Regions from separate parts of the Streptomyces sp. NPDC088350 genome, predicted to be linked through region 2. Evidence: riboswitches for the same ligand, from Rfam matches in the RefSeq annotation. Region 2 holds a riboswitch; the other holds the start of a gene.
What was found. Region 2 has a riboswitch for S-adenosylmethionine ahead of ACIQBL_RS25055 (aminotransferase class V-fold PLP-dependent enzyme). Riboswitches for the same ligand answer to the same signal wherever they lie in the genome.
Positions count from the first base shown of each region.

Region 1: it holds a riboswitch for S-adenosylmethionine, as region 2 does, so the genes downstream of both, thrC (threonine synthase) here and ACIQBL_RS25055 (aminotransferase class V-fold PLP-dependent enzyme) in region 2, are expected to answer to the same signal.

Region 1 is NZ_JBIVNL010000013.1:183,154-197,487, reverse strand. It holds gene ACIQBL_RS38545 (DNRLRE domain-containing protein) at 1-4,895, shown strand, start outside; gene ACIQBL_RS38540 (hypothetical protein) at 4,960-5,292, shown strand; gene ACIQBL_RS38535 (NADH:flavin oxidoreductase) at 5,443-6,573, opposite strand; gene groL (chaperonin GroEL) at 6,794-8,416, opposite strand; gene ACIQBL_RS38525 (cold-shock protein) at 8,758-8,964, opposite strand; gene ACIQBL_RS38520 (MoaD/ThiS family protein) at 9,396-9,671, opposite strand; gene thrC (threonine synthase) at 9,756-11,051, opposite strand; SAM riboswitch class I at 11,067-11,215, opposite strand; gene ACIQBL_RS38510 (glucosyl-3-phosphoglycerate synthase) at 11,359-12,303, shown strand; gene ACIQBL_RS38505 (trehalose-6-phosphate synthase) at 12,399-13,805, shown strand; gene otsB (trehalose-phosphatase) at 13,900-14,334, opposite strand, start outside.
Region 2 is NZ_JBIVNL010000007.1:97,004-111,337, forward strand. It holds gene ACIQBL_RS25040 (Rieske 2Fe-2S domain-containing protein) at 1-897, shown strand, start outside; gene ACIQBL_RS25045 (cytochrome bc complex cytochrome b subunit) at 894-2,531, shown strand; gene trpD (anthranilate phosphoribosyltransferase) at 2,666-3,730, shown strand; SAM riboswitch class IV at 3,811-3,927, shown strand; gene ACIQBL_RS25055 (aminotransferase class V-fold PLP-dependent enzyme) at 4,094-5,455, shown strand; gene ACIQBL_RS25060 (Lrp/AsnC family transcriptional regulator) at 5,611-5,892, opposite strand; gene ACIQBL_RS25065 (rhomboid family intramembrane serine protease) at 5,889-6,623, opposite strand; gene ACIQBL_RS25070 (hypothetical protein) at 6,794-7,033, shown strand; gene ACIQBL_RS25075 (NYN domain-containing protein) at 7,071-8,414, shown strand; gene ACIQBL_RS25080 (NlpC/P60 family protein) at 8,625-9,659, shown strand; gene ACIQBL_RS25085 (NlpC/P60 family protein) at 9,902-10,924, shown strand; gene ACIQBL_RS25090 (hypothetical protein) at 10,988-12,145, shown strand; gene ACIQBL_RS25095 (glycosyltransferase 87 family protein) at 12,304-13,539, opposite strand; gene ACIQBL_RS25100 (glycosyltransferase family 4 protein) at 13,663-14,334, shown strand, end outside.

The DNA of each region.
Region 1 (14,334 bases), on a different contig from region 2:
CCGCCCAGCCCACCACCACGACCACCGGCGCGGTGACCAACACCGCCGCGCTGGGCTACAGCACCTCCTGCCCGGCGGGCACGATGAACTTCGACATCGACACCCTCGTGCAGGCGTGGGCGGACGGTTCGACCAACTACGGCCTCCAGGTGCGTGGCGCGAGCGAGACCGACTCACTGACCTGGCGGCGCTTCCGTTCCGCCAACTACGTCTCCGGGGACGGCTCGACCGAGCCGCACCTGACGGTGACGTACAACTCCTATCCGGCGACGCCGAGTTCGACGGCGATCTCGCCCTCGCAGGTCAACGCCTACAACGGCAAGCGCTACGTCACCTCCCTCACCCCGACCCTCTCGGCGAAGGTCACCGACCCCGACGGGTCGGCCACGAAGGGGCAGTTCGAGGTCACGGCCGACCCGGCGTACGCGGACACCACGTACACGTACACCGCCACGTCGTCCTCGGTCGCCTCCGGCGCGACCGCGAAGCTCGCGATCCCGTCGGCCTCCGCCTTCCCGGCCGGTGTGCACCTGCGCTACCGGGTGCGGGCCTACGACGGTACGGACTACGGCAGTTGGACCGGCTACACCACGTTCGTGATGAACACCGGCCTGCCCGCCGCACCCACCGTCACCTGCGACACGTACACCCAGAACGGCTGGACGGCCAAGGCCGACGACGCCGACACCTGCACCATCGACACGTCCTCGTCCGACGGCGCCGGCTACTACTGGGGCCTGGACAACAGCGGCCTGCCGAACAAGAAGCTGGACACCACCAACGGCAACGGCGGCGACGCCGCCACCGTGAGCATCGCCCCGGCGAACGGCTGGCACACGCTCTACGCCCGCACCGTCGACTCCGGAGGAAACCTCTCCGCCGCAACCACCGCCTACAGCTTCGGTGTCGGCGCGGACGGCGCCGCGATCCTCTCCCCGGCCGGCGGTGACACCACCGCCCGCCGCCTCACCCTCGCCGCCAAGGGGCTCTCGACCTACACGGGTGTGACCTGGCAGTACCGGCGCGGTGAGACCGACACCTGGCACACCGTCCCGGTCGGTGACGTCACCGTATCCGGCAGCGCGGTCTCCGCCTGGCCGGTCGCCGTCACCAGCGGCACCGCCACCAAGTTGGTCTGGAACACGGTCAGTTCGCTGTCCGAGGACGGCGCCATCGAGCTGCGTGCAGCCTTCACCGACGGCACCACCACCGGCTACTCGCAGACCGTCGAGGTCACTCTCGACCGCGACGCGGGCACCGCGCCGACCGCCGAGGTCGGCCCCGGCACGGTGAACCAGCTCACCGGCGACTACACGCTGGACGCCACCGACGCCACCGCCTTCGAAGCCTCCGTCAGCCGCACCTACTCCTCGCGCGCCAACTCCACCGACACCGAGGGCCAGGCCGAGATCTTCGGCCCCGGCTGGACCTCCTCCGTCACGGGTGCGACGAGCGACTACACACAGATCCGCAAGACCTCCGGGACCTCCGTCGAACTGCTCAGCGGGGACGGCGGCGCGATCGCGTTCACGCTGAACTCGGACGGGAGTTGGACTCCGCAGACCGGCGCCGAGACCCTCACCCTGACGGGCACGTTGTCCGGCACGACGTTCACGCTGACCGACACCGACGCCAACACCACGGTGTTCACGAAGGCGGCCTCCGCGGCGACGACCTGGACCCTGTCCTCTTCCGCCACCGCGGTCGACGACACCACGGTCACCACCGTCTCCGAGACCATCACCTCAGGCACCGCCACCCTGGCGCGGCCCAAGTACGTGATCTCCCCGACCGGCGCGGTCACCGCGGCCACCTGCCAGGCGACGCCCGCCACCAAGGGCTGCCGGGTCCTGGAGTTCGTCTACGCCTCCACCACCACCGCCACGTCCAGCGCGCTGGGCGACTACACGGGCCAGGTCAAGGCGATCAAGCTGTGGGCCACCACCCCGGGTGCCACCGCCGCCACCGCCGCCACCGCCGAGACCCTCACTTCGTACGCGTACGGAGCGTCCGGCAAGCTCCGCCAGGTCTGGGACCCGCGCATCAGCCCGGCCCTGAAGACGGAGTACACCTACGACTCCGACGGCCGGGTGGAGACCCTCACCAACCCCGGTGAGCTGCCCTGGACCTTCACCTACGGCAAGGCCGGCTCGGCCCTGACCGCGGGCGCGGGCATGCTGCTCAAGGCCACCCGCGCGGCCCTCGCCGAGGGTTCGGACAGCACCACGTCCGGCACGGCGGTCACCACCGTCGTCTACGACGTCCCGCTCTCCGGCACCACCGCCCCGCACCAGATGGACGCCACCACGGTCGCCACCTGGGCCCAGGACGAAGCCCCGACCGACGCCACCGCCGTCTTCCCGGCGGACAGCGTCCCGGCTTCCACCACCGGCGGTGACCTGACGTCTTCGGCGTACGACCGCGCGACCGTCACCTACATCAACGCGAGCGGCGAGGAGACCAACACCGCCAGGCCCGGCGGCTCGCTCACCACGACCGAGTACGACGAGTACGGCAACACGGTCGCGGATCTCACCGCGGCCAACCGCGAGCTGGCACTCGGCGGTTCCGCGGACGAGCTGGCCGAACTCGGCCTGACCAACCTGTCCACCGCCGACCGCGCCCAACTGCTGGCCACGGTCTCCGAGTACGCGACGGACGGCGAACGCCTCACCGACGAGTACGGCCCCCTGCACGCCGTCACCCTCGCGAAGGAACTGACCGGCTCCACCACCGAGTCGACGCTCGCGGCGGGCACGGTGGTCCCGGCCCGCGCCCACACGGCGTACACCTACGACGAGAACAAGCCCACCGACGCGGCGGTCTCCGACCTGGTGACCTCCACGGTCACCGGCGCGTCCGTCGCGGGCTACGGCACCGACGCCGACACCACCACGACCACGACCACCTACGACTGGTCCACCGGCCGGGAGAAGGCCACCGAGGGCGGTGGGACCACAGCGCTCGTGACGACGTACGACGACGCGGGCCGCGTGGCCACCACGCGCACCGCGGGCTCCTCCGGCTCGGACGCGGGCACACTGGCGTACACGTACTACGACGCGGACGCCTCCGGCACCTGCGCCTCGGTCGCGTGGGACGGCCTGCTCTGCAGGACCGCGCCCGCGGCGGCGATCACCGGCGGCGGGACCAACCCCACCGAAGCGGTCACCACCGTCTACACCTACGACCGATGGGGCCAGGGCGCGGGCAAGGCGGAGACCGCCAACAGCGTGACCCGCACCACCACCATCACGGTGGACGCGGCCGGCCGGACGACCAGCACGGCGATCACCGGCGGCACGGGCACGGACACCCCCGCCACCACCGTCACCTACGACGAGACCAACGGGCAGATCGCCACCCAGACGTCCAACGGCCAGACCATCGCGGCCGGCTATGACGACCTGGGTCGTCAGACCTCGTACGCCGACGGCGCGGGCAACACCAGCACCACGTCGTACGACGTGCTGGACCGTCCGGTGAAGACCACCGACTCGGCGCCGTCCACCGTCACCTACGCCTACGGCACCGCAGGCAAGCTGAAGACCCTGACCGACTCGGTCGCGGGCACCTTCACCGGCACCTACGACGCCGACGGCACGCTGGCGACGGAGACCCTGCCCGGCAGCTACACCCTCACCGTCACCACCGACCCGGCCGGCCAGCAGACCGGCCGCGAATACACGACGTCGGACGGCACCACCGTCGCCTCCGACACCGCCGGTTACACGGTCGCCGGACACCGCTCCGGCCACACCCAGACCGACGGCTCGACGACGGAAACGGCCTACACCTACGACAGCGCCGGCCGCCTCACGAAGGCCGCCGACACCACCGCCAACGGCTGCACCACCCGCGCCTACACCTTCGACGCGAACAGCAACCGCACGGCCCTGACCGCGAGTTCGGACGACTGCGACAGCAGCACCTCCGACACCACCGCGAACACCACGTCGTACACGTACGATTCGGCGGACCGGCTGGCCAACTCCGGCTACGTCTATGACGCGTTCGGCCGCACCACCACGAGCGGCAGCACGACCCTGGCGTACTACACCAACGACCTGGTGCGCACCGAGACCCTCGGCACCAGCCGTAACTCCTGGTCCCTGGACGCCGCCGGACGCCTCGCCGTCCAGACCGCCCAGACCCAGGCGACCGACGGCACCTGGACCACGTCGTCCACCACGACCAGCCACTACGGCTGCGGCTGCGACAGCCCCACCTGGACGAAGACCGGCACCACCGTCACCCGAAACGTCCAGGACCTCACCGGTGACCTCACCGCCACCACGGGCGCCGACGGCACAGCCGTCCTGCAACTCGCCAACCTGCACGGCGACATCGCCGTCCAGCTCCCGCTGGACACCACCGTCGCGGCCACCGTCCAGCACTATGACGAGTACGGCAACGTCCAGGACGACACAGCCGCCACCCGCTACGGCTGGACCGGCACCAAGCAGCGCTCCGGCGACACGCTCAGCGGTTACACGCTGATGGGGTTGCGGCTGTACGACCCGTCCACGGGACGGTTCCTCCAGGTCGACTCGGTCGTCGAGGGCTCGCCGAATCACTACGGCTACCCTGTCGACCCGGTCATGATGTACGACCTCGACGGTACGAGCTGGTGGAGCAGCTGGTACTGGAAGCGGCGGTGCATCATGCTCGTCGGGATGCTGATCCTCAGCGTCATTCCCTGGACCTCGTGGACCAAGATCGTGACGATCGCGTACCGGATCTCGAGGGATCTGAAGCGCGCGAAGCGAATCATCCGCGTCGTCCGACGGATCGTCCGCGGCGAAGGGTTCAACGCCAACTCCGTGGTCCAGGGGATCTTCACCCTGTACTTCGGGTGGAACGACATCAAGACCGCCTGCCGCAAGGCGTGGTGACCGGCCGACCCGCTGAGGTCCTTTTCCGTCAGTTCCGTTCGCTGGAGAAAGGTTCGTTGTCGGCGTGTTGGACATAGCCCTGTTCGCAGTCGTGGTGGTCGAGCTGCTCGGCATTGCCGGGCTCGCCGCCGCCAACAAGAAGATGGTCACCGATCTTCCGTTCCAGTACGTCCTGTTGGGCGTCATGGCGGTCAGCTGGGGGATGCAACGCTCCTCAGGGTCTCGTACGCCGTTCCTGGAGGGCGTACTCGCGGGCGTGGTCATCCCGGTGCTCCTTGTCCGGGCCGTCGAGTACTCCTTCGAGCAACGGGAGGAAAGCCGCTTGCGCAGCGTCGTCCTGAAAGGAGCGTGGGTCTTCGTGCCCCTGCACGCCGCGTGCACCGGGATGTTCGGGTGAGACCGGCCCGCACTCCTGCTGACGGCGCCGTAGGCGTCCGCCCGGGGGTGCGGGAGTAGCACGTCGGTCGGGACGCGACGGGACGACAGGAACGGCCGGGGCCAAAAGCCCCGGCCGTTCTTCATGTGTGCGTCGGCGTCGGCGTCGGCGTCAGCTCAGCGAGCGCAGCGCCGCCGCGTCGTACGGCGCCAGCTCGTCCACGCGCCCCGCGAGCACCTTCGCCGCCCACTCCGGGTCCTGGAGCAGCGCCCGGCCCACCGCGACCATGTCGAACTCGTCGCGCTCCAGGCTGTCGAGGAGGTCGTCGATGCCCTTGAGCGGGGCGCCCTCGCCGCGGAACCCCTTGAGGAAGTCGCCGTCGAGGCCGACCGAGCCGACGGTGATGGTGGGCCTGCCGGTGAGCTTCTTGGTCCAGCCCGCGAGGTTGAGGTCGGAGCCGGTCTCCTCGAACTCGGGGAGCCAGTAACGGCGGGTGGAGGCGTGGAAGACGTCGACGCCGGCCGCGGCGAGCGGGGTCAGGATGGACTCCAGCTCCTCCGGGGTCTCGGCGAGCCGGGCACCGTAGACGTCCTGCTTCCACTGCGAGTAGCGGAAGATGATCGGGAAGTCGGGAGAGACGGTCTCGCGGACCGCCGCCACGATCTCCGCCGCGAACTTCGTACGGGCGACCGCGTCACCGCCGTAGGCGTCCGTACGGCGGTTGGTGCCCGCGTACAGGAACTGGTCGAGGAGGTAGCCGTGCGCGCCGTGGAGTTCCACGCCGTCGAAACCGATCCGCTCCGCCGCCGCGGCGGCCTCGGCGAAGGCGCCGATGACGTCGTCCAGGTCCCGCTGCGTCATGGCCGTACCGGTGACCTCGTCGCTGCCGATGCGCAGCCCGGAGGGGCCGACCGCGGGGGCGTCCGCGTACGGCGGCTGGCCCTGCTCGCGGACCATGCCGATGTGCCACAGCTGCGGCACGATCGTGCCGCCCGCCGCGTGCACGCCCTCGGCGACCTTCGCCCAGCCCGCGAGCTGCTCCGCGCCGTGGAAGCGCGGGACGCGGTCGCTCTGCCCGGCCGACTCGTGACCGACGTAGGTCCCCTCGGTGACGATCAGGCCCACGCCCGCGGCGGCACGACGGGAGTAGTACGACACCACGTCCTCCCCCGGCACCCCGCCCGGCGAGAACTGGCGGGTCATCGGCGCCATGACGATCCGGTTGGGGACGGTCAGGCCGTTGAGGGTGATCGGGCGGGCGAGGACTTCGGCCGCTCGGGAGGCGGGGGCGGTCGTAGACACGTGTGGGGGCTCCTCGGAAGACCAGGTACCAGACACCAGGTACCGGGTGGTATGTGCGTATGCATCGATCATGCGCCAACAACCACCTCGCGGCCAACCCCCTCCTTCCGACCATCCCGTCCCCCGGCCTGTGATCCCGGACACGCCCGAGGGCGGTACCCCCTGTCGGAACAGGAAGTACCGCCCTCGGCAAGACCGTTGATCAACCGGAAGGGGTCGATCAGAAGTCCATGTCACCGCCCGGCATGCCGCCGCCGGCCGGCGCGGACGCCTTCTCCGGCTTGTCGGCGATGACGGCCTCGGTGGTGAGGAACAGCGCGGCGATGGACGCGGCGTTCTGCAGGGCAGAGCGCGTGACCTTCGCCGGGTCGATGATGCCCTCGGCGATGAGGTCCACGTACTCGCCGGTCGCGGCGTTGAGGCCGTGACCCGGGGTGAGGTTGCGGACCTTCTCCACCACGACGCCGCCTTCGAGGCCGGCGTTGACCGCGATCTGCTTCAGCGGGGCCTCCAGGGCCAGCTTCACGATCGCGGCACCGGTGGCCTCGTCACCTTCGAGCTCGAGCTTCTCGAAGACGCTGCCGGCCTGGATGAGCGCGACGCCGCCACCGGCGACGATGCCCTCCTCGACGGCCGCCTTCGCGTTGCGAACGGCGTCCTCGATGCGGTGCTTGCGCTCCTTGAGCTCGACCTCGGTGGCCGCGCCCGCCTTGATGACGGCGACGCCGCCGGCGAGCTTGGCGAGGCGCTCCTGGAGCTTCTCGCGGTCGTAGTCCGAGTCGCTGTTCTCGATCTCGGCGCGGATCTGGTTGACGCGACCGGCAACCTGGTCCGCCGAGCCCGAGCCGTCGACGATCGTCGTCTCGTCCTTGGTGATGACGACCTTGCGAGCGCGGCCCAGAAGGTCCACGGTCGCGTTCTCCAGCTTGAGGCCGACCTCCTCGGAGATGACCTCGCCGCCCGTGAGGATGGCGATGTCGCCGAGCATGGCCTTGCGACGGTCACCGAAGCCCGGGGCCTTGACGGCGACGGACTTGAAGGTGCCGCGGATCTTGTTGACGACCAGCGTGGACAGGGCCTCGCCCTCGACGTCCTCGGCGATGATCAGCAGCGGCTTGCCCGACTGCATGACCTTCTCCAGGAGCGGGAGCAGGTCCTTGACGTTGGCGATCTTCGAGTTGGCGATCAGGATGTACGGGTCGTCGAGCGACGCCTCCATACGCTCCATGTCGGTGGCGAAGTACGCCGAGATGTAGCCCTTGTCGAAGCGCATGCCCTCGGTGAGCTCAAGCTCCAGACCGAAGGTCTGCGACTCCTCGACGGTGATGACGCCTTCCTTGCCGACCTTGTCCATCGCCTCGGCGATGAGCTCGCCGATCTGGGTGTCGGCGGCGGAGATGGAGGCCGTCGAAGCGATCTGCTCCTTGGTCTCCACGTCCTTGGCCTGCTCCAGCAGGGCACCGGAGACGGCCTCGACGGCCTTCTCGATACCGCGCTTGAGGGCCATCGGGTTGGCGCCTGCGGCCACGTTGCGCAGACCCTCCTTGACGAGGGCCTGGGCGAGCACGGTCGCCGTGGTCGTACCGTCGCCGGCGACGTCGTCCGTCTTCTTGGCGACTTCCTTGACCAGCTCGGCGCCGATCTTCTCGTACGGGTCCTCGAGCTCGATCTCCTTGGCGATGGAAACACCATCGTTGGTGATCGTGGGGGCGCCCCACTTCTTCTCGAGGACGACGTTGCGGCCCTTGGGGCCAAGGGTGACCTTGACGGCGTCGGCGAGCTGGTTCATCCCGCGCTCGAGACCGCGCCGTGCCTCCTCGTCGAACGCGATGATCTTGGCCATGTGAAGTGGTCCTCCCGGACTGGGGTGGATTGCTCCGGACCGCGCTGGCGCCCGCGACGGACGGCCTGCCTGCCCCGTGGTTCCTTGCACCACCTGGCCTGCTGGGCCTCACCGACCCGGTCCTTCGTTATCACTCTCACCTTCAGAGTGCTAACGCCAATGATTAGCACTCGGCATGGTCGAGTGCAAGCGGCTCTCGGGTTCTGGCACCCTCCTCCACAGGGCGCGCGAGGCACCCCGCGGGCATGCCGAAGGGCCCGTACCCCAGGAGGTGACCCCCCAGGAGTACGAGCCCTTCGGTGAGGAACGAAGAACGTCGCTGCTGTTCGTCGGCGCGTGCTTCAGCTGGTCGCGAGCCGGACCATGTCCGCCTGCGGCCCCTTCTGACCCTGCGAGATCTCGAAATCGACCCGCTGACCCTCTTCCAGGGTGCGGTAGCCGTCCATCTGAATCGCGCTGTAGTGGACGAAAACATCCGCACCACCGTCGACCGCGATGAAGCCGTACCCCTTCTCCGCGTTGAACCATTTGACGGTGCCCTGAGCCATGCCTAACTCCCCTATTACTGGCCCTTGCACGGACCCGCACTTCGCGGATCCGGGTCAGACCTCACCCCCCACAGGATTGGGGGCGTGCGCCGGAACGCGTCGACCGCGGCCGAATGTATCCGTCCAACTGCCGTCTGCAACAGGTCAATCCGACGAGAATTCCGGGCAGGACCGGTCGGGAATTTACGGAGAATTCATCCGACTTCAGGGCAAGTCGGGCCCCACAAAGGGAACATAAGCCACAAAAGACCTGCACACTTTGGCTACTTCTCATCGCACGCGGAGCCGGTACTCATATGCGTCCGGCATGCGGAGTGGAGCGGGTTCCCCAACTGTACCGTGCTCAACCATAGAGAATTGCCCCCTCCGCTTCTCTCACGGAGGGGGCAATTCGATGAACTCTCGGTAATCGGCGTTACCTAGGGTAACTATCAGCCGCCGGCGACGGCCGGAATGATCGAGACGCCGGCCCCGTCCGGGGTGGCCGTCTCCAGCCCCTGCTCGAACCGCACGTCGTCGTCGTTCACGTACACGTTGACGAACCGCCGCAGCTTGCCCTGGTCGTCGAGAACGCGCGCGGAGATACCGGCGTGGTTCTTCTCCAGATCCGAGATGACCTCGGCGAGGGTGGCGCCTTCGGCGGAGACCTCGGCCTGGCCACCGGTATAGGTGCGCAGGATGGTGGGGATACGGACACTAACGCTCACGGTAAAACCTCCGGTCAGCTGCTTTTTTAGGGGCGCGGGGAACTGCGCGACCAGCCCCCACGGACCCGCAGTCAAAGAACGACGCTAGGACGCGAGCCCCGCTTCCCTGAACGACTCAAGACTCGGCCGGATCGTCGCGGTGAGCCCGGTCCCGGCAACCGCGTCCAGCGTCTTCAGACCATCCCCGGTGTTCAGCACAACCGTGGTCAGCGTCGGGTCCAGCAGACCGTTGTCGATCAGCTTCTTCGCCACACCGACGGTCACCCCGCCCGCCGTCTCCGCGAAAATACCCTCCGTGCGCGCCAGCAACTTGATCGCGTCCACGCACTGCTCATCGGTGACGTCCTCCACGGCCCCACCCGTACGCCGAGCGATATCCAGCACGTAAGGACCATCCGCCGGGTTCCCGATCGCCAGCGACTTCGCGATCGTGTTCGGCTTCTGCGGCCGTACGACGTCGTGGCCCGCCTTGTACGCGACGGACACCGGCGAACACCCCTCCGCCTGCGCGCCGAAGATCTTGTACGGCTTGTCCTCGACGAGCCCGAGCTTGATCAGCTCCTGGAGCCCCTTGTCGATCTTCGTGAGCTGCGAGCCGGAGGCGATCGGCACGACCAGCTGGTCCGGGAGCCGCCAGCCGAGCTGCTCGCAGATCTCGTACGCGAGGGTCTTGGAACCCTCCGCGTAGTACGGCCGCAGGTTGACGTTGACGAAGCCCCAGCCCTCGCCGGCCGGGTCGCCGATCAGCTCGGAGCAGAAGCGGTTCACGTCGTCGTAGTTGCCCTCGATGCCGACGAGCTCGCCGCCGTAGATCGCGGCCATGACGACCTTGCCCTGCTCCAGGTCGTGCGGGATGAACACGCAGGAGCGGAAACCGGCGCGCGCGGCGGCGGCGCCGACGGCGCCCGCGAGGTTGCCGGTGGAGGAGCAGGAGAGGGTGGTGAAGTGGAAGGCGCGCGCCGCTTCGATGGCCTGCGCCACGACGCGGTCCTTGAAGGAGTGCGTCGGGTTGCCGGAGTCGTCCTTCACGAACAGCTTGCCCGCGTCGACGCCCAGTTCGCGGGCGAGGTTGTCGGCCTGGACGAGCTTGGTCCAGCCGGGGTTGATGTTCGGCTTGGTCGCCACGTCGGCGGGGACGGGCAGCAGGGGCGCGTAACGCCAGATGTTCGCGGGGCCCGCTTCGATCTGCTTGCGGAGCTCTTCGGTGTCGTAGGCCGAGAAGTCGTAGGCGATCTCCAGCGGGCCGAAACACTCCTCGCAGGCGAAGACCGGGCCGAGGGGGACGCGGTGGCCGCACTCGCGGCAGGACAGCGCGGTGGCGGGGCCGAGATCAACGGCGTCTACGGGGTTCGTGGTGCTTGCGACAGTCTGCGCAGCCATGGAGGCGAGGCCCTTTCCTCATCTTCCTCACGACGCGTTTCGCCGTGAGACGGATTTGGCACCTTCCCGAGCCGGGAGCCTCGGCGCATCTGTGTGCGACAAGACCGGCTGGAGGGTTGCCGGGGCTTCAACGGGCCGTATCCCTCTGCCCCTCTGGATGAGCGGTGTTCAGTTGTGTATGCGATTGTCCCGCTGACGGCCCCCGACATGCGATGGTCATCAGCGTTGTTCAAAACTGTAACCGAAGGCCAGGACAGTTGAGTGAGCCGTCCGAACCGCGAGATGGAACGCAGAGGAGCCGCGCAACGTGCTGAAGGAAGTCGAGCACTGGCTGAGCACCCGCTCCTGGTCCATGACCGATCGCCCGCTCCACAAGATTCTCGCCGCCAAGCACCGCACGGGCCAGTCGGTCAGTGTCGTGCTGCCCGCGCTCAACGAGGAAGCGACGGTCGGCGACATCGTCGCGATCATCCGTCACGACCTCATGCAGCAGGTCCCGCTCGTCGACGAGATCGTCGTCGTCGACTCCGGGTCCACCGACCGCACCTCCGAGGTGGCCGCCGCGGCGGGCGCCCGGGTCGTGCACCGTGACGACATCCTGCCCCGCATCCCCGCCGTGCCCGGCAAGGGCGAGGTGCTGTGGCGCTCGCTGCTGGTCACCAGCGGCGACATCGTCTGTTTCGTCGACGCGGACCTGAAGGAGTTCTCCTCGGACTTCGTCACCGGCATAGTGGGCCCGCTGCTCACCGACCCCGGCGTCGACCTCGTCAAGGCGATGTACGACCGCCCGCTCGGCGGCGCCGCCGGCCAGGGCGGACGCGTCACCGAACTCATGGCGCGCCCGCTGCTGAACATGCACTGGCCGCAGCTGGCCGGTTTCGTGCAGCCGCTCGGCGGCGAGTACGCGGCCCGCCGCTCGCTGCTCGAACAGCTGCCGTTCCCGGTCGGCTACGGCGTCGAGCTGGGCATGCTCGTCGACGCGTTGCACCTGGTGGGCCTCGACGCCCTCGCCCAGGTCGACGTGGGCGTGCGCAAGCACCGCCACCAGGACGGGCAGGCGCTGGGCCGCATGGCCGCGCAGATCTACCGCACGGCACAGCTGAGGCTGGCCCGCGGGCATCTCATCCGGCCGTCCCTCACCCAGTTCGAGCGGGGTCCGGACGGTTTCGAGCCGCGCACGTACTCCGTGGACACGGAGGAACGGCCGCCGATGGCCGACATCACCGAGTACCAGTCACGCAAGGTGGCCTGAGGTCTGTCCGTGGGCGGGCCGTATACGGACCCGTCCGGTCCGTTGTGACCCGTCCGTACGTTTGAGCGTTTCCGGGCCGGGCTAGGTTGTGCCGTATGGCTTCCACGTCGTCCCTCCCGTCCGCGTCCGGTGCTGCTCAGGTGCTCGTCGCCTCCAATCGCGGCCCGGTCTCGTACGAGGTGGGCGACGACGGTGCGCTGCGCGCCCGGCGCGGCGGCGGCGGGCTGGTGTCCGGGCTGTCGGCGATCGGGCCGGACGCGGGGGCGCTGTGGGTGTGCTCGGCGCTGTCCGACGGCGACCGGGAGGCGGTGCGGCGCGGGGTCGGCGAGGACGGCGTGCGGATGCTGGACATCCCGGCCGACGTGCACGCCGACGCGTACAACGGCATCGCCAACTCCGTGCTGTGGTTCGTCCACCACATGCTGTACCAGACCCCGCTGGAGCCGGTCTTCGACGCGGAGTTCCGGCGCCGGTGGGCGTCGTACGAGACGTACAACCGCGCGTTCGCGGAGGCGCTGGCGGAGGAGGCGGCGGAGGGTGCCGTCGCGATCGTGCAGGACTACCACCTGTGCCTGGTGCCGGGGATGCTGCGCGAGTTGCGCCCCGACCTGCGGATCGGGCACTTCTCGCACACGCCGTGGGCGCCGGTGGACTACTTCCGGATGCTGCCGGACGACATCCGGACGCGGCTGCTGACGGGCATGCTCGGCGCGGACCGGCTCGGCTTCCTCACCCACCGCTGGGCGGACGCGTTCACGGCCTGCTGTACGGAGTTCGCCGGGGGGCTCGGGGACACGCGGCTCGGCGTCCACGGACTCGGTGCCGACGCCGACTTCCTGCGCGCCCGTTCGCACGAGGCGGACGTGGCGGAGCGGATGGCGGCGTTGCGCGAGGAGATCGGCGCGGGCCGCAGGACCATCGTCCGCGTCGACCGCACCGAACTGTCCAAGAACATCGTGCGCGGACTGCTCGCCTACCGCCAACTCCTCGACGACCACCCGGAGTTGCGGGAGCGGGTCGTGCACGTGGCGTTCGCCTACCCCTCCCGGCAGGACCTCGCCGTCTACCGCGACTACACCGCCGAGGTGCGGCGGCTCGCGGACGAGATCAACTCCCGCTACGGGACGGCTGGTTGGACCCCGGTCGTGCTGCACGTCAAGGACGACTTCGCCCGCTCCCTGGCCGCGTACCGCCTCGCCGACGTGGCCCTCGTCAACCCCATCCGCGACGGCATGAACCTCGTCGCCAAGGAGGTCCCGGTCGTCTCCGACGAGGGCTGCGTCCTGGTCCTCTCCCGGGAGGCGGGCGCGTACGAGGAGTTGGGCGAGGACGCGATCCCGGTCAACCCGTACGACGTGACCGCCACGGCCGCCGCTCTCCACGAGGCCCTGACGATGCCGGCCGAGGAGCGTGCCGAGCGGACGAAGAGGTTGGCCGCAGCGGCCACGGCCCTTCCGCCGGCCCAGTGGTTCCTGGAGCAGTTGGACGCGCTGCGGAGCTGACCCGCCCGCGCCACACCCTCTTCCGAAAAATGTGACACTCCCACCCCGAAGTGTCACATTTTTCAGAACACCCCCCTCCGCGCCGCCGCCCCGCTCAGCCCAGTCGAGCCGCGAGCGCCGACAGCAGCTCTACGACTCCTGCCGCGCCGTCCACCACCAGGTCGGCCCGCTCCCGCAGTTCGGTGACCTCGTCGCTGCCGCTGCACACCAGCAGCCCCGGGACACCGTCGGAGCGGAGCTTCTCGACGGCGGCGAAGGCGGGCAGGTCGCCGAGGTCGTCGCCGGCGTAGAGGACGGACTCGGCGCCGGTCTCGCGGAGGTACTCGAGGAGGGCGACGCCCTTGTCCATGCCGGGTGGGCGGAGTTCCAGGACCATGCGGCCCGGTTCGACGATCAGGCCGTGGCGGGTGGCGAGGTCGGTGAGGGGGCCGCGGAGGGCCTCGTAGGCGGCCTGGGGGTCGGTGGCGCGGCGGGTGTGGACGGCGAGCGCGCGGCCCTTCTCCTCGATCCAGGTGCCCTGCCAGGCGCC
Region 2 (14,334 bases):
GAGCGCGTCGTCGCCTTCCTGTTCACCCTGTCGATGCTCGCCACCGTCGGCTTCATCGCCTCGTACGTGGCGATCCCGCACGACAAGCCGATCTTCGTCTTCCCGATCGGCCGCGTCAACGCGCTCAACTTCGCGCTGGGTCTGACCCTCGGTACGGCGCTCTTCACCATCGGCGCGGGCGCGGTCCACTGGGCCCGCACCCTGATGTCCGACGTGGAGGTCGCCGACGAGCGGCACGCGATCGAGGCACCCCCCGAGGTCAAGGCCAAGGTGCTGGCCGACTTCAAGCAGGGTGCCAAGGAGTCGGCGCTCGGCCGTCGCAAGCTGATCCGCAACACGATGTTCGGCGCGCTGGCCCTGTTCCCGCTCTCCGGCGTCATGCTGCTGCGCGACCTGGGCCCGCTGCCGGGCACCAAGCTCCGGCACACCCTGTGGTCCAAGGGCAAGCTCCTCGTCAACATGAACACGAACCTGCCGCTGCGTCCCTCGGACGTGGCCGTCGGCTCGCTCACCTTCGCCAAGCCCGAGGGCCTGGAGGAGACCGACGAGGAGTTCCAGACCGAGATCGCCAAGTCGGCGCTGATGATCGTCCGGCTGCAGCCGGACAACATCAAGGACAAGCGCGAGCTGGAGTGGGCGCACGAGGGCATCGTGGCCTTCTCGAAGATCTGCACCCACGTGGGCTGCCCGATCTCCCTGTACGAGCAGCAGACGCACCACGTGCTGTGCCCGTGCCACCAGTCCACCTTCGACCTCTCCGACGGTGCCCGAGTGATCTTCGGCCCGGCCGGTCACGCCCTGCCGCAGCTGCGCATCGGTGTGAGCGACGAGGGCTACCTCCAGGCGCTCGGCGACTTCGAGGAGCCCGTCGGTCCTGCATTCTGGGAGCGCGGATGAGCACTACGACGAACACAGACTCGCGTGCGCGCGAGAAAGCACCGGCCGGCGAGAAGATCGCCGACTGGGCGGACGGACGGCTCGGGATCTACTCCCTCGCCAAGTCCAACATGCGCAAGATCTTCCCCGACCACTGGTCGTTCATGCTGGGTGAGGTCTGCCTCTACAGCTTCATCATCATCATCCTCACGGGTGTGTATCTGACGCTGTTCTTCCACCCGTCGATGAACGAGGTGACGTACCACGGCAGCTATGTCCCGCTCCAGGGGCAGCTGATGTCGGAGGCGTTCAACTCGACGATGCACATCTCCTTCGATGTGCGCGGCGGTCTGCTGATCCGTCAGATCCACCACTGGGCGGCGCTGATCTTCCTCGCCGCCATGTTCGTGCACATGATGCGCGTGTTCTTCACGGGTGCGTTCCGCAAGCCGCGTGAGGTCAACTGGCTGTTCGGCTTCCTGCTGTTCGTCCTGGGCATGTTCACCGGCTTCACCGGTTACTCGCTCCCGGACGACCTGCTCTCCGGCACCGGTGTCCGCTTCATGGAGGGCGCGGTCCTGTCCGTGCCGATCGTCGGCACGTACCTGTCGTTCTTCCTCTTCGGCGGCGAGTTCCCGGGCGGCGACTTCGTCGCACGGTTCTACTCGATCCACATCCTGCTGCTGCCGGGCATCATGCTCGGCCTGGTGGTCGGCCACCTGATCCTGGTCTTCTACCACAAGCACACGCAGTTCGCGGGCCCCGGAAAGACGAACAACAACGTCGTCGGCATGCCGCTGCTGCCGGTCTACATGGCCAAGGCCGGAGGCTTCTTCTTCCTGGTCTTCGGTGTCATCGCGGCCGTCGCGGCGATCGCCTCGATCAACCCGATCTGGGCCATGGGCCCGTACCGTCCGGACATGGTGTCCACGGGCGCCCAGCCCGACTGGTACATGGGCTTCTCCGAGGGCCTGATCCGTGTCATGCCGGGCTGGGAGATCAACGTCTGGGGTCACACGCTCGTCCTGGGTGTGTTCATCCCGCTGATCATCTTCCCGCTGGTCCTGGTCGCGATCGCGGTCTACCCGTTCATCGAGTCCTGGGTCACCGGCGACAAGAGCGAGCACCACATCCTGGACCGCCCGCGCAACGTCCCGACCCGTACGGCCTTCGGTGCCGCGTGGATCTCGTGGTACTTCGTCCTGCTCGTCGGTGGCGGCAACGACATCTGGGCCACGCACTTCCACCTGTCGATCAACTCGATCACCTGGTTCGTGCGCGTCGGCTTCTTCGTGGTGCCGGTGCTCGTGTTCATCGCCACCAAGCGGGTCTGCCTCGGCCTCCAGCGCCGCGACCGGGACAAGGTGCTGCACGGCCGCGAGTCGGGCATCATCAAGCGCCTGCCGCACGGTGAGTTCGTCGAGATCCACGAGCCGCTCAGCCAGGACGCGCTGCACACGCTCACCGCGCACGAGCAGTACGTGCCGGCCGCGATCGGCGCGACCGTCGACGAGAACGGTGTCGAGCGCAAGGTGAAGGGCTCCGAGAAGCTGCGCGCCAAGCTGAGCGAGGCGTACTACGGCGAGGAGTCCCAGATCCCCAAGCCCACCGTCGAGGAGTACAAGGAGATCACGAGCGGCCACGGCCACCACTGATCGCTGAGGCGTCGCCACGCCGCGGTCGAAGGGCCCCGTCCGAACACCGGACGGGGCCCTTCGCCGTGCCCGCGGCTGGATAGGGTGGGGGAGGTCTTTCGAACCATGTTTCTACGACACTCAGGAGCGGCCGTATGAGCGCTGTGACCCCCGCTGGAGGCGACACCGCGGCGGCCCGTTCCTGGCCCGACGTACTGAGCGCCCTGCTTGCCGGACAGGACCTGAGCACCGCCGACGCGGCGTGGGCGATGGACCGGATCATGAGCGGGGAGGCGGCGGACGCGCAGATCGCCGGTTTCCTGGTGGCGCTGCGGGCCAAGGGCGAGACGGTCGAGGAGATCACCGGTCTCGTCGAGACGATGTACGCGCACGCCAAGCCGCTGGACATCCCGGGGCCGGCCGTCGACATCGTCGGTACGGGCGGTGACCGGGCCAAGACGGTCAACATCTCGACGATGTCCGCGATCGTGATCGCCGGCACCGGCGCGAAGGTCGTCAAGCACGGCAACCGTGCCGCGTCCTCGGCGAGCGGTTCCTCCGACGTGCTGGAGAAGCTCGGCATCAACCTCGACCTGCCGACCGAGCAGGTGGCGCGGGTGGCGGCGGAGGCCGGGATCACCTTCTGCTTCGCGGCCAAGTTCCACCCCGCGATGCGGTTCGCCGGCGCGGTCCGCGGAGCCCTGGGGATCCCGACCGCGTTCAACCTCCTCGGCCCGCTCACCAACCCGGCCCGCGTCACCGCCTCGGCGGTCGGCTGCTTCGACACCCGGATGTCGGGGCTCATCGCCGGGGTGCTCGCCGAACGCGGTTCCTCCGCGCTGGTGTTCCGCGGTGACGACGGCCTGGACGAGCTGACGACCACCGCCACCTCCCGGGTGTGGATCGTCCGCGACGGCAAGGTCACCGAGGAGGCCTTCGACCCCCGGGAAGTCGGCCTCCCACTGGTGCCCATCGAGGCGCTGCGCGGTGCCGGCCCCGAGTACAACGCGGGCGTCGCCCGCCGTCTCCTGGACGGCGAGACGGGCCCGGTACGGGACGCCGTACTCCTGAACTCGGCGGCTGCGCTGGTGGCCCTGGAGGCGGAGGACGGGCCGCTGGTGGACCGGATCCGGGCCGGGATGGCGAAGGCGGCGGAGTCGATCGACTCGGGTGCCGCCAAGCGGACGCTGGAGCGCTGGGCGGCTGCCACCAACGCGTAGCGGCACGTACGGCGGTCGTCGTCCCGCGATCCGGACACGGGTTGCGGGACGACGATCACGTCGCGTAAGTTTTCTGACCAGGTCATGAGTGACAGTCATGAGGCCCCGGCCGACTGTCCGGCAACCCTCCGTCCGTGGCGGGGTGCCCCGGGTGAAGACCAGGCCGTAGGCAGCGAGGTCTACGGCAAGCGCGGGCCCCTCGAAAGACACCAGGGGTCCTGGTCATCGAGGGAGCCCTCTGTGAGCAAGCGAATGCGATAGGGCGCCGAGCCCCGCCTCCGCATACCCCCTTTCACCCTCCTCCGTGCTTGAGCCGTCCGCGCTCGCCCGGCGGAACCCCCTTGCCTCTCACAGGAGTTCGCCATGTCTGTCTCCACCGCTGCCGCCGCCCGGACCATTTGTGCCCAGATGCCCGTTCTCGGCCGGGATGTCACCGTCCCGCTCGTCACGGGCGGCGAGGTCACCTACGCGGCGCTCGACTACGCGGCCAGCGCCCCCGCCCTCCAGCGCGTCTGGGACGACGTGGCGGCCTACGCCCCGTACTACGGCAGCGTCCACCGGGGCGCCGGCTACCTCTCGCAGCTCTCCACCGACCTCTTCGAGAACGCCCGCAGGACGGTCGAGGAGTTCCTGGACTGCCGCCCCGACGACCAGCTGATCTTCACCCGCTCCACCACGGACTCCCTCAACCTCCTCGCCGCCGCGCTCCCCGCCGACTGCCAGGTCTTCGTCTTCGAGACCGAGCACCACGCCTCCCTGCTGCCCTGGAAGGACGCCCAGGTCACCTACCTCAACGCCCCGCGCACCCCGCACCAGGCCGTCGAGACCCTGAAGCAGGCCCTCGCCGCTCGCGACCCCCAGGGCCCGGCCCTCGTCTGCGTCACCGGTGCCTCGAACGTCACCGGCGAGCTGTGGCCGGTCCGTGAACTCGCCGCCGCCGCGCACGCCCACGGCGCCCGTATCGTCCTGGACGCCGCCCAGCTCGCCCCGCACCACCCGGTGTCCGTCCAGGATCTCGACGTCGACTGGATCGCCTTCTCCGGCCACAAGTTGTACGCCCCCTTCGGCTCCGGAGTCCTCGCCGGCCGCGCCGACTGGCTCCAGGCCGCCGACCCCTACCTCGCGGGCGGCGGCGCCAGCCGCAAGGTCACCCGGCGCGAGGACGGGGGAGTGGACGTGGAGTGGCACGACAGCGCCGCCCGCCACGAGGCCGGCTCCCCGAACGTCATCGGCGCCTACTCCATCGCGTCGGCCTGCAAGGCGCTCACGGAGGCGGGCTTCGACACGCTGGTGGCCCGCGAGCAGCACCTGATCGAGAAGGTGCGGGCAGGCCTGGCCGAGGTCCCGGAGGTCCGCGTCCTGTCCCTCTTCGGCGACGACGCCCCGCGCGTGGGCGTGATCTCCTTCGTCGTCGACGGCTGGAACAGCTCCCACTTCGCCGCCGCCCTCTCCGCCGAGTACGGCATCGGCGTCCGCGACGGCCTCTTCTGCGCCCACCCGCTGGTCCGCACCCTCCTCGGCAGCGACCCCCAGACCCAGGGCGAGTGCGGAGCCCCCGAGGCGGCCCCGGGCGAGAAGTCCCTCAACGCCATCCGCATCAGCTTCGGCGCGGGCACCCCGGACGAGCACGTGGAGCGTTTCGTAGGCGCGGTACGCGAACTGGTGACCAAGGGCGCCAAGTGGACTTACCACACGGAGAACGGCCGCTGCGTCCCGGCGGTGTGAGGTAAGCGCGGTCCGATGCACATGCCCTTCGGGGCAGCACCCTTAGGGGCGCGGGGCTGTATCGATATGCGGCTCCGCCGCGGGGCGCGACCAGCCACAACGCACGGTCAGTCGCAAACGCTCCGCGCCCCCCCCACCCCACTAGGCGCTCAACCTCAAGAGTCCAGCCCAATAGCGAACGCAGCCTCAAGGTCATGCTGCGAGTACGTCCGAAACGCCACGTGCGTATCCGTCCCCTCCACCCCGGGGATCTTGCTGATCCGCCCGGGGATCACCTCGGCCAGATCCTCGTGCTGCCGCACCCGCACCATCGCGATCAAGTCGTACGTACCGGTGACAGAGAAGACCTCGCTCACGGATTCGAGCGCGGCGATCGACTCGGCGATCTCCGGAATCCGGTCCACGCTGGTCTTGATGAGGACGATCGCGGTGATCACGGCTGGTTCTCTCCCTCGGGGACCGTTGCTGGGGCGGGTTTCACTCTAGTCGTACGACCGAACCGCACCCACGCGTAGCCGAACCCCAGCGTGAAGCCCACGAGGTGGGCGAGATACGCCACCCCCGGCCCCTGCGCGGCCTGGCCCGCCGCGAGCCACTGCAACGCCGCCCAGAACGGCAGGACGACCCACGCGGGGAAGCGCAGCGGCAGGAAGAAGAGGAAGGGGAGGAGACTCGTCACGCGGGCCCGGGGGAACAGGTACAGGAACGCCCCGAGGACCGCCGAGATCGCCCCGGACGCGCCGACGAGGGACTGCGCGGAGTCCGCGTTGGCCGCCGCGTAGCCCAGCAGGGCCAGGTAGCCGCAGACGACGTAGAACAGGGTGAACTCGACCCGGCCCAGCCGTTCCTCGGTCATCGCTCCGAAGACGTAGAGGAAGAGCATGTTGCCGAGGAGATGGATCCAGCTGCCGTGGATGAAAAGGGCCGTGACCGGAGTCAGTGCCTCCCGGGCGGGGGCGGCGAACAGGTCGGACGGCACCACGCCCCAGCGGCGGAAGTACGCCCGCTGTGCCACCAGCAGCGCGTCCCCCGTGCCGTAGGACGGGACGAAGCCCGAGGCCGGGCCGAGGACGAAGATCAGACAGCACAGGCCGATCAGGGTGTACGTCATGGGCGCCGAGGTGCCGCGGAACGTCCTGACGAGTGCCGAGCCCCAGTTGCTGATCATGGATACAGAGCATGACGTAACGGGACGCAGTGGCATAGACCGCCTCGCCGCCGGAAGGGCCCTGTGGACGGCCGAGCGGCGAGTACCCGCCAGGCCGTAGGGTTACGAGCCACACTCGCCGGGGAAACCGGCGATCACGGAAACTGGAACGAAGGAAGCGGACAGCCACGATGACGGTTCCCCTGCCGACTGCCTCCACGCGGTGGCGCTGCACCCTCTGCGGCAACCTCACGCGCTTCGACGTGACGCGCTCGTCGAAGGTCGTGGAGTACCTCCACCTGGACCTGGCCGGTGAGCCGAAGGTGGAGGAGCGCGAGGTGGTCAGTGAGACCATCGAGTCGGTGCGCTGCCGCTGGTGCAACGCCGTGGATCAGGTGGAACTCGTGGACAGGCCGGGCGCCGGCTCCTGAGAGGGAGTGGCCCCGCACAGGTATTGGGGTGTGAGGGATGGTGGAGAACTCAGGCGGGGGGCCGGGCGACGGCGCCGCCGAGGTGCTCGACCGCCCGCTGCCCGATGGCGTGCGGAAGCGGGTCGTGCAGATCGTCTCCGACGGCTTCGGCGGTCTCACCGTCGCCGAACTGCCCGCGCAGCTACGACAGTACGCCCGCTTCGCCCCCAACCGGCGCGCGAAGTTCGCGGGCAACGCCATGGCCGCCGCGCTGGAGACCGATCCGCTGTTCCGACAGCGGATCGGGGAGAAGCTGAGAGAGGCCCAGTCGGAACTCGCGGGCGCTGTCGACTCCGGCTCGCCGCCCCCGGCCGCGGATCCGCTCGATGTGGCGGCCGCGGCCTATGTTCTGCGCCCCACCGGCTGGGTGAAGCTCGTGACCGCCGCCGGCGAGGAGGCGCTGCGCGCCGACGCCGAACGCGCCGACGAGGAGAACCGGGCCGAGCTGGAGCGGCTGCGCGAGGAGCTGGCCCTGGCGCGGGACGCGACCCGGACCGAGACCGAGCGGCTGCGCACCGAGCTGGACGCGGCGAAGAAGGAAGCGGAGTCGCTTCACCGCAAGCTGCGCTCCGCCCACAGTGACATCAAGCGCGGCGAGGCCGCCCTGCGCAAGCTGCGCGCCGAGACGGACGCCGCGCGCGCCGAGGGGCAGACCCAGCTGTCCGCCGCCGAGAGCGAGGGGCGGCGCCTCAAGGCGCGGCTCAGCGAGGCGGAGGCGTCCCTGGAGGCCACCCGCAAGGCGGCCCGGGAGGGGCGCAGCGTCGAGGACATGCGGGTACGGCTGCTGCTCGACACGGTGCTGGAGGCGGCCCAGGGGCTGCGCAGGGAACTGGCCCTGCCGCCCGTCTCCGTACGGCCCGCCGAGACCGTGGACGCGGTCGAACCGGGACGAATGACCCCGAAGGACATCGCCGCGCGGGCGCTGTCGGAGAACGACCCCGCGATCCTCGACCAGTTGCTGGCGCTCCCGCAGGCCCACCTGGTCGTCGACGGCTACAACGTCACCAAGACCGGGTATCCCCAAATGCCCCTGGAGAAGCAGCGGTTGAGGCTGCTCGGGCAGCTCTCGCAGCTCGCCGCGCAGACCGGCGCCGAGGTCACCTGTGTCTTCGACGGGGCCGAGCTGGCCGCGCCGGTGCTGCTGGCGCCGCCGCGCGGAGTGCGGGTGCTGTTCTCCAAGCCGGGCGTCACCGCCGACGAGTTGATCCGCCAGCTGGTGCGCGCGGAGCCGCCGGGCCGGCCGGTCATCGTCGCCTCGACCGACCGCGAGGTCGCCGACGGCATCGCGAAGGCGGGCGCCCGCCCCGTCGCTTCTGCGGTACTCCTCAAGCGACTGTCGTGAAGGTCAACGTACAGGTTTAATGCCGGAATTGACCGAACCGTCACGCAACGTAGCGTCAATCGACCATCACTGCATGTTGGTTATGGGCAAAGAATGCTTTGAGTGACGGCATTTTTTCGTGTGAGGATTTGAACTGATCACAGGAACATCACTAGGGTCGTGCCTCGAACCTCCGAACGGGTGATCACTCAATAGAAGGAGCTCGACTCCGTGGCGTCCCATCGTCGACCGAAGCAGCCGAGCCGCACGCGTGTGACTGTGCTGACCACCGCAGCCGCAGCCGCCGTTGCCTTCAGCGCTCAGGCCGCCAACGCCGCGCCGAGCGAGAAGCCCAGCAAGGACGAGGTCAAGTCGAAGGTCGACGCCCTCTACGAGCAGGCCGAGCAGGCCACCGAGAAGCTCGACGGGGCTCAGGAGAAGCAGAGCAAGCTCCAGAAAGAGATCTCGACCATCCAGGACAACGTCGCCCGCGGCCAGGAGGAGCTCAACAAGCTCCGGGACGGCCTCGGTTCGATGGCGAGCGCCCAGTACCGCACCGGTGGCATCGACCCCTCGATCCAGCTGTTCCTGTCCTCGAACCCGGACGACTACCTCGACAAGGCGTCCACGATGGACCAGTTGAGCAGTCAGCAGGTCGAGGCGCTCACGAAGATCCAGGGCAAGCAGCGCGAACTCGCCCAGGAGCGCGCGGAGGCGAGCACCAAGCTCAAGGACCTCTCCGCCACCCGGACCGAGCTCAAGAAGAAGAAGGACGAGGTCAAGGCCAAGCTGGCCGCGGCCCAGAAGCTGCTCAACACGCTGACCGCCGCCGAGAAGGCGTCGCTCGCGCAGGAGCAGGTCCAGGCCGCCAACCGCTCCAGCTCGCGCGTGAACCTCGGCACCACCGGTTCCGCCTCCAGCCGCGCCGCCGCGGCCTTCGCCGCCGCCCAGTCCGTGATCGGCTCGCCGTACGTCTACGGCGCCTCCGGCCCCTCCTCCTTCGACTGCTCGGGCCTGACCTCCTGGGCCTACGCGCAGGCGGGCGTCTCCATACCCCGCACGTCCGAGGCGCAGGCGAACGCCGGTACCCGCATCTACAGCGAGAGCGACCTCAAGGTCGGCGACCTGGTCATCTTCTACGGCGACTACCACCACGTCGGCCTCTACGCGGGCAACGGCCAGGTGCTGCACGCCCCGCACACCGGTGCCGTCGTGCGCTACGAGTCGATCGGCAACATGCCGTTCCAGTTCGGCGTCCGGATCTGATCCGTCCGCATCCGGTGCCTCTCCGGTCGTTCCCCGGCCCTTGCGCACCGCCCGAACGGGCGAATCACGACACACCAGGCTGACTCCACGCCCCGCCGATGACCTGCGTCATAGGCGGGGCGTCACCTTGTGTGCCCGCGCCGGTCTTTGGCCCGCACCCCTTCACAGAGCTACTGTCTGGCGCGTTTCCCCGCACCGGGGAAACGGTCCGTGTCCGCCAGCGGAAGGAAGTGCGGCTTCCCGTGGGATCCCGTCGTCGCCCTGCACCGTCCGGGTTCGACCGAGGCGCCAGCGCCGCGGTCTGCGTCCTGTCCGCCGCCGCGGCGGCCCTCGGCGCCCTGCCGGCCACCTCCGCCGTGGCCGCGCCGCACGACGACAGCCGGGCCGAGGTGGACCGGCTCTACCAGGAGGCCGAGAAGGCGACCGAGGCCTTCGACAAGGCCGACGAGCGCGCCGGGCAGCTGCACCGGCAGGTGAGCGACGCCCAGGACCGCATCGCCCGGCAGCAGCAGCGCATCAACACCATGCGGGACGCGCTGGGTTCACTCGCCGGCGCCCAGTACCGCTCCGGCGGCATCGACCCCACCGTCGCGCTGCTGTTCTCCGACGACCCGGCCGACTACCTCGACAAGGCCTCCGTCCTCGACCGGATCACCACCCAGCAGGCGGGCGAGCTCAAGGACCTCCAGGAGGCCATGCGCGAACTCGCCCAGGAACGCACCGAGGCCGCCGGACACCTCGCCGAACTGGAGCGCAGCCGCAAGGCCGTCGCCAGCCACAAGAAGACCGTCGAGCAGAAGCTCGCCAAGGCCCGGCAGATCCTCAACGGGATGCCGCTCGCCGACCGCGCCGCCTTCGACCGGGCCTCCCGCTCCTCCCGCGAGGACATCCCCGACCTCGGCGCAGGCGTCCCTTCCTCGGGCCGCGCCGCCGCGGCCGTGGCCGCCGCCCAGTCGGCGCTCGGCAAGCCCTACATCTGGGGTGCCAGCGGCCCCGGCGGCTTCGACTGCTCCGGCCTGATGCAGTGGTCGTACGCCCGCGCGGGCGTCCATCTCCCGCGCACCTCGCAGGAACAGCGCTACGCCGGGCACCGGATCCCGCTCTCCCAGGCCCAGCCCGGCGATCTCGTCGTCTACCGCTCCGACGCCAGCCATGTCGCCATGTACGTGGGCAACGGCCAGGTGATCCACGCCCCCTACCCCGGCGCGCCCGTGCGCTACGACCCGGTCGGCATGATGCCGGTCTCGTCGGTCACGCGGGTCTGAACCGCCGCGAAAGGGTCGTACGATCGGGAAGTGACTGGTCGTAGGCGGGCGTCGCGCTCCGGAGTGCTCGCACTGTGTCTGCTGCTCGGCTCGCTGGTGGCGTGCGGCGGACAGCCCGCGGCGAACAGCGCGAAGGCCGAGGTCCAGAGCCTCCTCGACCGCCGGTCCGCGGCCGTCCTGCACCACGACGAGACGGCGTACACGCGGACCGGGGCGCGCACGGCCTACGAGAACCTGAGCGCCGTACCCCTGGCGTCCTGGTCCTACCGCCTCACCTCGCTCCACCGCACCGGCGCCACCGCGACCGCCGGCGCCGAACTGAGCTACCGCGTCAAGGGCTACGACACCTCGCCCGTCACCGTCGGCCGCGCGCTCACCCTCCGCCTCACCGCCGACGGGCACTGGTACGTCGACTCCGACAAGCCCGCGAAGAAGTCCGGCCAACAGCTCTGGGACCAGGGCAGGGTGAGCGTGGTCAAGGGCGCGCACAGCCTGGTGATGGGGGTCGGGCAGGACACCGACACCCTGAGTGACTACCGCGCCCTCGCGGACCACGCCGTACCGGCCGTGTCGGCTGCCTGGGGCACCGACTGGACCCGGCACGTCGTCGTGCTCGTCCCCGGCTCCCTGGACGGCATGGCGGGGCTCCTGGGTTCACCGGCGGCCTCCTACCGGGGCATCGCGGCGGTGACGACGGGGGAGGCGGGCGGTTCGGGCCGGGCGCCCGCAGACCGGATCATCGTCAACCCGGACGCGTACGCGCTCCTGGGCCCGGTGGGCAAGCAGGTCGTCCTCACCCACGAGACGACCCACGTCGCCACCCGCGCCCACACCACCCCCGCCACCCCCCTCTGGCTCTCGGAGGGCTACGCCGACTGGATCGGTTACCGGGGCACCGGCCGCACCCCGGCCCAGGCCGCGCCGGAGCTGTACCGCGCGGTCCAGGACGGCCACCTCCCCGCCGCCCTCCCCGCCGACAAGGACTTCGGCTTCAGCAGCGAGGCGACCGGTCTGGCCCAGGCCTACGAGGGCGGCTGGCTGGCCTGCCGGATGATCGAGGACCGGTGGGGAGTGGGCCGACTGGGCACGTTCTACCGGGCTGTCGGTGCCCACAAGAAGCGGGCGGGGGCGGTGGAGGACGCGATGAAGAGCGTTCTGCGTACGACACCGGACGACTTCACCGCGCAGTGGCGCGACTATCTCAGGGCTCAACTCGGCTGATACGGCGACCGGTTCGTCTTGGCTGCCGGGCGTTCGACATGCGCCTCAACTCGTAGCCGTGCAGCGGCTGTTCGGCGAGGAGGCCGACGTTCTCAGCCAGCGTTCGCGATGGCCGTGCAGTGCGCGGTCGCCGGCGTGCTCTTCGGGCGTGTCCGGCGTCAGGAGGACGCCGAGGTCGCCTTCGAGCGGGTCGCCTGACTCGGGAGCGGCGGTACGTCCGCCCAGGTGACCGAGGCCCGCCACAGCTCCCGTGCGGCGGTGACGGCCGCGGCCACCAGCAGGCCGTTGCGGACCAGCAGCAGGACGATGCCCAGCCCGTTGCTGGTGACCACGTCGGCGAACCGGATCGGGAACTCCAGGACCGTCACGAAGGCCGCCGCCAGGACCAGGGCGACCGGGAGTCTCATGCGGCTGGCGCGGAAGCAGGAGCAGACGGCGGCGAGGCCGATCAGCCACACGACGTACTGGGGGCTGATGACCCGGCTCGTCACCGTGAACATCAGCACCGCCACGAAGGCCGCGTCCGCGAGGGTGTGGGGGAGGAAGCGGGCCGCCATCAGGCGCCAGAGGATCAGCCAGCCGAAGGCGATCCCGGTGAGGCCGAGGGCGGCCGTGCTGACCCAGTTGACGTAGGGGCCGACGAACTCGACCGAGCCGTAGTTGAGGAGCACCTGGCCCTGCCAGCCGAAGTGCCGGGCCACATGGAAGACGAGGGAACCCAGCGACTCCACCTCCGTGCCCCGCTCGCGCTGGAAGGTGAGGAAGGTGAACGCGCCCGGCATGGACACCGCGAAGAGGGCGGCGATCGCCGCCACGGTCACCGCCGCCGCGCCCCATGCCCGGCGCTTGACCGCGCCCAGCAGGAGCAGCGCCGGCCAGACCTTCAGCAGCGCCCCGAAGCCGGCCAGCGCGCCCATCACACGCGGGTGCCGGGCGCCGGCGAGCAGCGCGGCCACGGCGACCGCGGTCACCATCACGTCGTAGCGCGCGTACACGGTCGGGCCGAGGAGGGGGACGCCCGCCGTCCAGACCCAGGCGCCGCGCAGCGTCCGGCCGGGGCGCAGGCCCGTGTACAGGAGCAGGGCCAGGACGGTCAGGTCGGCCAGGAAGGCCAGGACGAAGAACGCCGACGCGTAGTCCAGGAAGCCCAGCAGCGCGGGGGAGAGGATCGGGAGGGCGGCGGCGGGCGGGTACTGCCAGGTGACGTCGTCCAGGGGGAAGGAGCCGTGGCGGAGTGTCTCGTACCAGCCCTGGTAGATCACCGACACGTCGCTGGTGACGTCCGGGCCCGGGAACACGACCACCTTGAAGACGAACAGCAGGAGTACGACTCGGGTCAGGCCCCAGGTCCCCAGCAGCAGCGCCAGCCGCCGTCTCGTGCCCGCGATCTCCACCTGTACCCCTGTTCCGTGCCGTGCCCGCCGGGTGAGGGTCACATGTTCTCCCGATCTGCTGTGCGATGGCCATGAAGCGCGGCCGTGACGAGCGTCGACCACTCGGCCGGTAGGGTCTGGCCCGTGCGCAAGACCCTGATCGTGACCAATGACTTTCCGCCCCGGCCCGGTGGCATCCAGGCTTTTCTGCACAACATGGCGTTGCGCCTGGAGCCCGAGCGGCTCGTCGTCCACGCCTCGACCTGGAAGCGCGGCAGGGAGGGCGCGGAAGCGACGGCGGCCTTCGACGCCGAGCAGCCCTTCACCGTCGTACGCGACTCCACGACCATGCTGCTGCCGACACCCGCCGCGACCCGCAGGGCCGTCGGGCTGCTGCGGGAACACGGGTGTACGGCGGTGTGGTTCGGGGCGGCGGCGCCGCTCGGGCTGATGGCGCCGGCGCTGCGGAAGGCCGGTGCCGAGCGGCTGGTGGCCACCACGCACGGGCACGAGGCCGGGTGGGCGCAGCTGCCCGCCTCGCGTCAACTCCTGCGCCGTATCGGGGAGTCGACCGACACGATCACCTACCTCGGGGAGTACACACGCTCGCGGATCGCCGGTGCGGTCAGTCCGGAGGCGGCGGCGCGGATGGTCCAACTGCCGCCCGGCGTCGACGAGAAGGTCTTCCACCCGGGGTCGGGCGGCGCCGAGGTACGGGCGCGGCTCGGGCTCACCGACCGGCCCGTCGTCGTGTGCGTGTCCCGCCTCGTGCCGCGCAAGGGGCAGGACACGCTGATCCTCGCCATGCCGCGCATC